Regions from separate parts of the Burkholderia stagnalis genome, predicted to be linked through region 2. Evidence: riboswitches for the same ligand, from Rfam matches in the RefSeq annotation. Region 2 holds a riboswitch; the other holds the start of a gene.
What was found. Region 2 has a riboswitch for cobalamin ahead of ABFO07_RS06225 (TonB-dependent receptor plug domain-containing protein). Riboswitches for the same ligand answer to the same signal wherever they lie in the genome.
Positions count from the first base shown of each region.

Region 1 (3,924 bases), 990 kb from region 2:
AAATCAGGATCAGCAGGTTCGCGGCCGCGAGCACCAGCAGGAAGAACGCCGACACGCTGGTGCTGATCACGCCGCCCCACGCCTTCATGCTTTCGAAGCGCGACAGCGACGCGGCGGTGAGCGCGACCGCGACGGACATCACGATCACCACCGTCGAATGGCCGAGCGAGAAGAACAGGCCCGCGCCGAGCGGGCTGCGGCCTTCCTGCATCAGCTTGCGGGTGACGTTGTCGATGGCGGCGATGTGGTCGGCGTCGACCGCGTGGCGCAGGCCGAACACGTACGCGAGCAGCGCGGTGCCGAGCAGCACGGGCTGGTCGTGGAACGCGACGAAAGCCCAGATCCACGCGCCGGCGTTGAACGCAATGAGCAGCGCATAGATCGCGACGATTTTGCCGCGCAGGCCGGACGGGCTGTCGTTGAACAGGCGGAAGAACGAGTCGAGCATGGTGCTCCCTGGCGAACGGTCGACATGGTGAATGCCAACACGGCCGGCGCCATACGCTCGGGCCCGCGCGCGCTGCCGGATGCCGGGCCGGCGCGAAGCGCGCGGCGGGCCGGAATGCGGAACACGCTCGGATACCGGACGCGCTGCGGCGGCGGCCGTGGACGATGCGCCGCATCCCCGCGGCGCTGAACCCCTCGTCTCGGCCGGTATCCGGGCTGACGAACACGCCGCTTCGCCTTCCCGGACGCGCGACGCATCCAGTGGCGGTCGTCCGCATGCGCAGCAGGCATGCGGCGAAGCGGCGCTGCCTTGCGCGTGGCGCAAGGCGTTCGCTTACCGTTGCGGGGGCAGCACAGGTTGGCATGGCTGCGGGGCAGCCGAGCGTCCTGTTTCCCGTTTAACTGCGCGCGCCGGGAAGGCGCGCGCGAGCACCGAAACGCGTGCGAGTGTAGGCGTCGCGGGCGGGAGCGTCAAGGCGAGACGGCGGGCCGGCCGGAACGCTCACGCCGCGCGCGCCGCCCCCTCCGCGATCGCCTTGCGCAGCCCCGTCCGTGCGGGGCAAGCCGATGTTGGTATGCGTCCCCTCCGCCGCATGCGTCCGGCAGTCGGCAATCCAGGCCTTGCTCGTGACGTCAGGCGGATGATCGCAAACCAATTTGCGGCCGCGCAATGCATCGGCTGCCGGATCGATCTCGATCGAATGCGGGCTCAATCGGCCGGCCCTCCGGGCCAATGGCACGCTGTGCTATCGTATGCGCCGCGTTCGGTGCTCGCGCCCACCCTCCGGCGGGCGCAGTTAAACGGGAAACAGGAGGCGGCGCGACCGCCCGGCCTGTGCTGTCCCCGCAACGGTACGCCGCCCGCGTGACGCGCCCCGAGCGCGCACGCCCATGCCGCCCACGATGCCACTGCCCGCCAGCGCCGGGTGGGAAGGCCGCGGCCTGGCAAGCGGCCAGCCCGGATACCGGCCGACGCAAGGGGCGAGCACGACGCTCGCGAACGCCCGGTCCGCGGGGGACGGACTGCGTGCGCTGACCGTGCGCCTATCATGCGCTTATGCCCGCGTCGAGCGGGCCCCGTTCATTCCGCTATGCATCGCATCCTCGCAGGCCGGCTTCGCGCCCTCCGTTCGCCGCACGCCACCGCTTCGTCACGGCTCGCGCCGTGCCGCGCGCGATGAGCCGCGCCTGGCTGGTCGGCGCCGGCCCCGGCGACGCGGACCTGCTGACGCTCAAGGCGGTGCGCGCGATCGGCGCGGCCGACGTGTTGCTCGTCGACGATCTCGTGAACCCGGACGTGCTGCAGCATGCGCGCGCCGACGCAATCGTCGAACACGTCGGCAAGCGCGGCGGCCACGCGTCGACGCCGCAGGAAGCGATCATCGCCGCGATGCTCGCGCACCTGCGCGCAGGCCGCAGCGTCGCGCGCCTGAAAGGCGGCGACCCGTTCGTGTTCGGCCGCGGCGGCGAGGAGCTGATCGCGCTCGGCGCGGCGGGCTTTCCGGTCGAGGTCGTGAGCGGCATCACCGCCGGCATCGCCGCGCCGGCCGCGCTCGGCATCCCGGTCACGCATCGCGGCGATGCGCAGGGCGTGATCTTCGTCACCGGCCACGGCGCGGGCGACGACGAACCGGACTGGCACGCGCTCGCCGCGACCCGCATGACACTCGTGATCTACATGGGCATCCGCCGGCTCGGCGCGATCGCCGCCGCGCTGCGCGCGGGCGGCCTGCCGGACGACACGCCGTGCGCGGCGATCGAATCGGCGACGCGGCCCGGGCAGCGTCACGCGCTGGCGACGCTCGCGACGCTGGTCGACACCGTCGGCGCGGCCGGCATCGGCTCGCCGGCGATCGTCGTGATCGGCCGCGTCGCCGCGCTGGCCGCCGATCCCGCGGTGCAGGCCGCGCTGGCCGGCGCCGCTCCGCCGCCGGCGCGCACGTGATGCAGGTCGCCCTCGGCCTCGGCTTTCGCGCGGGCGTGAGCGCCGCGCAGCTCGACGCCGCGATTCGCGCGGCGCTCGCGCATCACCCGCACGCGCGGCCGGCCGTCGTCGCGACGCTCGTCGACAAATCCCGCGCACGCGCGCTGCGCACGCTGTGCGCGCGGCGCGGCTGGCCGCTCGTCGCGTTCGACGCCGCACAGCTCGCCGCGCATCCCGAACTGGCCGCCAGCGCACCGTCGGCCGCCGCCCTCGCCCGCTTCGGCGTGGCCGGTGTCGCCGAGCCCTGTGCGCGGCTCGCCGCGCCGCGCGGCCGGCTGCTCGGCCCGAAATTCGCACGGGGCGGCGTGACGGTCGCGTTCGCCGGCCCGCTTTGACCTCCTTTTATCGACAGGACGAATCCCGATGAAAACCGATCCCGACGCGCATCTGCGGATGACCGAACGGCGCCGCGCCGGCCACGAGAAGAAGCAGGCCGCCGCCGTCAACGAGAAGGGCCTGCTGATGGTCCACACGGGCAACGGCAAGGGCAAGAGCACCGCCGCGTTCGGCATGGCCGTGCGCGTGCTCGGCCACGGCATGCGGCTCGGCGTCGTGCAGTTCATCAAGGGCGCGCTGCACACGTCCGAGCGCGATTTCCTCGGCGCGGTCGCGCACTGCGATTTCGTGACGATGGGCGACGGCTATACGTGGAACACGCAGAACCGCGACGCCGACATCGCGACCGCCCGCAAGGGCTGGGACGAGGCGCGCCGGATGATCGAGAGCGGCGATTACCAGATGGTGATCCTCGACGAGCTGAACACCGTGCTGAAGTACGAATACCTGCCGCTCGACGAAGTGCTCGCGACGCTCGCCGCGCGCCCCGCGTCGCTGCACGTCGTGGTGACGGGCCGCCATGCGCCCGATGCGCTGATCGAGGCGGCCGACCTGGTCACCGAGATGCGCCTCGTCAAGCATCCGTACAAGGAGCAAGGCGTGAAGGCGCAGCGCGGCGTGGAGTTCTGAACGATGCCCGCCTGCCCGGCGCTGTTCGTCAGCGCGCCCGCGTCCGGCCAGGGCAAGACGTCGGTGACGGCCGGCCTCGCGCGGCTGCACCGCCGGCTCGGCCGGCGCGTGCGCGTGTTCAAGACCGGCCCGGATTTTCTCGATCCGATGCTGCTCGAGCGCGCGAGCGGCGCGCCCGTGCATGCGCTCGATCTCGGCATGGTCGGTGAGGCCGGCTGCCGCGCGCTGCTCGCCGATGCGGCGCGCGACGCCGACCTGATCCTGATCGAAGGCGTGATGGGGCTGTTCGACGGCACGCCGAGCAGCGCCGATCTGGCCATCGCGTTCGGCGTGCCGGTCGTCGCGGTGATCTCCGCGAAATCGATGGCGCAGACCTTCGCGGCGATCGCGTTCGGGCTCGCGCGGTTCCGGCCCGGCCTGCCGTTTCACGGCGTGCTCGCCAACCGGGTCGGCTCCGCGCGGCACGCGCAACTGCTGCAGCAGGCGCTGCCCGGCGACCTGCGCTGGCTCGGCCACGTGCCGGCTGA
Region 1 covers NZ_CP156685.1:2,295,244-2,299,167, forward strand. The annotation lists gene ABFO07_RS10670 (HoxN/HupN/NixA family nickel/cobalt transporter) at 1-448, opposite strand, end outside; cobalamin riboswitch at 633-899, opposite strand; cobalamin riboswitch at 1,195-1,435, shown strand; gene cobA (uroporphyrinogen-III C-methyltransferase) at 1,625-2,392, shown strand; gene ABFO07_RS10680 (cobalamin biosynthesis protein) at 2,392-2,766, shown strand; gene cobO (cob(I)yrinic acid a,c-diamide adenosyltransferase) at 2,795-3,397, shown strand; gene ABFO07_RS10690 (cobyrinate a,c-diamide synthase) at 3,401-3,924, shown strand, end outside.
Region 1: another riboswitch for cobalamin. It lies ahead of cobA (uroporphyrinogen-III C-methyltransferase); the one in region 2 lies ahead of ABFO07_RS06225 (TonB-dependent receptor plug domain-containing protein).

Region 2 (3,924 bases):
CGAGCCGCCCGCCGCCCGAATCGTTGCGCGCGCCGCTGACGAGCCACTCGCCGCCGACGCGCAATGGGCCGAACGGGTGGCTCGCCGACGCCGACGCAAACCGCCGCGCGCGGCGGTCCAGGTCCTGATTCTGCGTTTCGTTGACCGGATTCTGCAAGGTGCCGGCCACCCGCACGTCGGTTGCGCCGACGTGCCCCTGCCACGATGCCTCGAGCCCCTGCACCTTCGCGCGGCCGACGTTGCGCGCGACATAGAAGCCGCTGCGCGCGTCGGGCTGGTAGTCGATCAGGTTCGCGTAGCGGGTCTGGAACGCGGTGACGCGCACGACGCCCACTTCGTCGGACGCGTACTGCACCGCGGCCTCGACCGAGTGGCTGCGCTCGGGCTGGATCGACGCGTTGCCCGCGTTCGGGTAGTAGAGGTCGTTGAAGGTCGGCGCGCGAAACGCGCTCGAATAGCTCGCGGTGACCTTCCAGCGATCGGTGAGCTCGAGACCGTAGCCGAGATAGTAGGAATTCGCGCCGCCGAAATCCGAATACTGGTCGCGCCGCACGCTCGCCTGAAACTGCTGGCGGCCGACGCGCCCCGTATAGCCGAGCCAGCCGGAGTTCACGTGGCGCTGCGGCGCGGAATACACGTTCGACATGAACTGCTGGTCGAGACGCTCGTAGCCGGCCTGGATCGTGTGATCCTGCGCGATCCGGAAATCGTTCTGCCACGTGTACTGGCGGTTGTCGGTATTGAAGTGGTCGGTGTACGCGCCGTTCAGCTGCGTCTGGCTGCGATCGTTGCCCGCGGCGACACTGACGTGCGTCGTCCACCAGTCGAACAGCTTGCCGTTCGCGAACACGCGCGCCTGCTGCACGCGCGAATAGAGATTGTTCAGGTCGGCCGGCGCGCCGAATGCATTGTCGTAGCTGTTGTTGCCGTTCGCCTGGAAGTAGCTGACGCCCGCGTCCCAGCGCGCATCGAAGCGATGGCGCAGCGATGCGGTCACGCTCTCGTTGAGGTAGCCGTTCGCGTTCGGGTTCGCACTCGGCCGCTTCGCCGGGTCGAGCGCGGAGAAACCGTTGTCCTTCTCGCGCGCGACCGCCACGCTGAAGGTCGTCCTGCCGTCGCCGTCGAGCCGGCCCGACACGCCGGCCTGCTGCGTCTGCGTGCCGTAGCTGCCGAGGCCCACCGCGAAATTGAAGCGCGGCGGATGGTTGCCGCCGTCCTTCGTGAACACCTGCACGACGCCGCCGATCGCGCCCGAGCCGTACAGCGACGACACGTTGCCGTTCACGATCTCGACGCGCTGGATCTGGTCGAGCGGCAACTGGCTGAGCTGCGCGTTGCCGAGGCTCGCGGAGTCGACCCGCACGCCGTCGATCAGCACGAGCGACTGGTTCGACTGCGCGCCGCGCAGGAACAGCGACGCGTTCGCGCCCGGGCCGCCGTTGCGCACGATCTGCGCCCCCGGCGCGAACGCGAGCAGGGTCGGCAGATCGGCGCCGGGGTGCGCGGCGATGTCCTGCGCGTCGAACACGGTCGTTTGCGGAATCGCGTCGGCGAGCGCCTGCGGCGCGCGCTGCGCGGTCACCACCATCGGCGCGAGCAGCGGCGCGTCGGCGTGCCGCCCGGCGGCGGGTGCGGCGGAGTTGGAAGACGGGGTGTCGGCGGGGGCCGTCTGCGCGGCGGCCGCGAGCGGCAGCCCGCATAGCGCGCCGAGCGCGGTGCGGGCGATTGGGGTCAGCATCGAAGAAGTCCTGTGAACCGCAGCGCAGCCTGCTTCCCCGCGGGCCGCGCGTCACGGAGCCCGCGTGCGGGCTCCCCGCCTCGGCCGGTATCCGGGCTGGCGGCGTTCCGGCTCGCCTTCCCGCGCGAACAGCACGCGCAGTGGCCTGCGCCCGCGTGCATGTGGCACACGCCGAGCGCACCCGAGCCGGCCTGCATCGTCCGATGCGGCCGCTTACCGTTGCGGGGGCAGCGCAGGTTGGCGGCACGCTGCGGCGCCACGCCCTGCTTCCCGTTTAACCGCGCGTCGCACGCGCGAGCACCGAGGCGGCGCCAGTTTAGGAGCGGGCCGCGCGAGCGTCAAGAAAGCATCCGGCCGCACGCAAAACCGGCTCGCGATGCGCGCATTCGAGGCAAGAAGCGGGGGTGTTACGACTGGAAACGTTACAGATGTCGGAATGCGCGTTATTCCGCGCTAAAATGCTGGGTCTTTAGAGGACGCAGCAGATGCTCAACGAACTCGAAACCCTATCTCAAAATATTGGCCGACTGATCGCGCTGAATCAGCGCTATCACTCGGAACGACTCGCGCTCGAGGAGCAGGTCGCGCAATTGCGCGCGGAAACGGACACGGTGCGCAGCGAGCTCGCGCAACTGCGCGAGGAACGCAATGCGCTCGCGGAGGAACGCGACACGCTGTCGGCAAAGATCGACGACGCGCAGGTGAAGCTGAACGCGATTCTCGAGAAGCTGCCGCGCACGAAGAGCGTGGCGGAGGCCGACAACCAGCTCGACCTGCTGGATACGCAGGCGCGCACCGATCGCGACGACGCAGCCAGCCACGGAGAACACGCATGAGCACCAAGCAGATCGAAGTCTCGATTCTCGGCCAGGCCTATCGGCTTGCCTGTTCGGCCGAGACCGAAGCGGCGCTGCTGGAGGCGGTCGCGCGTGTCGACGCGGAAATGACGAAGATCCGTTCGAACAGCTCGGTGCGCGGCACCGACCGCATCGCGGTGATGGCGGCGCTGTCGCTCGCGTCGGAACTGCTGCGGCTGCAAACGAGCGTGCGTCACGGTGAAGCATTTCCGGCGGAAGAAATCCGGCGTACAATGCACCAGATGAACGAACAACTCGGTGCGGTGCTCGCACAGCACGAGACGCAGTAACCTCGAATCGAAGCGTCGATTTTCCTTGATCTCGACGGTCAACGGTGGTCAAATTGGCGCGTAGATTCACAGTTCAATCAGCTTCCCTGCCTGGTTCGCCAAGGTCATATATTCCTTGAACCAATGCCATGTGCACGGTTGCGGAAATTTGTAGCACGGGCGCGCGCGTCACTCTGTCTGATGTACCCGAAGTGCTGCTAACTGCGACCAATTCTGAACCCCAGGTTCAGGATGCCGGCCTAGCGGCTAAGGCGGGGGCCTATCCAACGGCATCGGGCAATTCCCGGTGCCGTTTCCTTTTGTAGCCGCCGCTGTTTGCAGCAGCCTCTTTCTGCGTCGATTACGATCCATGCAATTCTGGCTGATGAAGTCCGAACCGGACGAAGCGAGCATCGACGATCTCGCGAATGCGCCGCAGCGCACGCTGCCGTGGACGGGCGTGCGCAACTATCAGGCGCGCAATTTCATGCGCGACACGATGAAGATCGGCGACGGCGTGCTGTTCTATCACTCGAGCTGCCCCGAGCCTGGCATCGCGGGCCTCGCCGAAGTGTCGTCGACACCCTACCCCGACCCCACGCAGTTCGATCCGAAGAGTCCCTATTACGACCCGAAGTCGACGCGGGAAGCGCCGCGCTGGCTGCTCGTCGATGTGCGCTTCGTGAAGAAGGCGGCGCTCGTGCCGCTCGGCGCGCTGCGCGAATACGACGAACTCGCGGACATGCGCGTGCTCGCGAAAGGCAACCGGCTATCGATCACGCCCGTCACGCGCGCCGAATGGCGCTTCATCACCGAACGGCTGATGAAGTGAGCGCAAGCGGACGAACGTCAAATTTGGTCAGCGCAGCGCGGCCCGCCCGGAACTCGCGGCGCCCTCGCACGGCCTAAGCAACCGCTGCCGGCCGATCGGGCCGGCTGTCGTTTTTTTCGTCGCGCGGTCCGCCCGCGTCGCGCACGCGTGATCCGCGTGCGCGCCCTCGCACAAGGAGTCCAACAATGACCAAGAAATCCGCACTCGCGCTGTCGCTCGTTCTCGCTG
Region 2 covers NZ_CP156685.1:1,301,562-1,305,485, reverse strand. The annotation lists gene ABFO07_RS06225 (TonB-dependent receptor plug domain-containing protein) at 1-1,738, opposite strand, end outside; cobalamin riboswitch at 1,804-2,058, opposite strand; gene ABFO07_RS06220 (hypothetical protein) at 2,224-2,574, shown strand; gene ABFO07_RS06215 (cell division protein ZapA) at 2,571-2,885, shown strand; RNA gene ssrS (6S RNA) at 2,966-3,147, shown strand; gene ABFO07_RS06205 (EVE domain-containing protein) at 3,235-3,696, shown strand; gene ABFO07_RS06200 (SIMPL domain-containing protein) at 3,882-3,924, shown strand, end outside.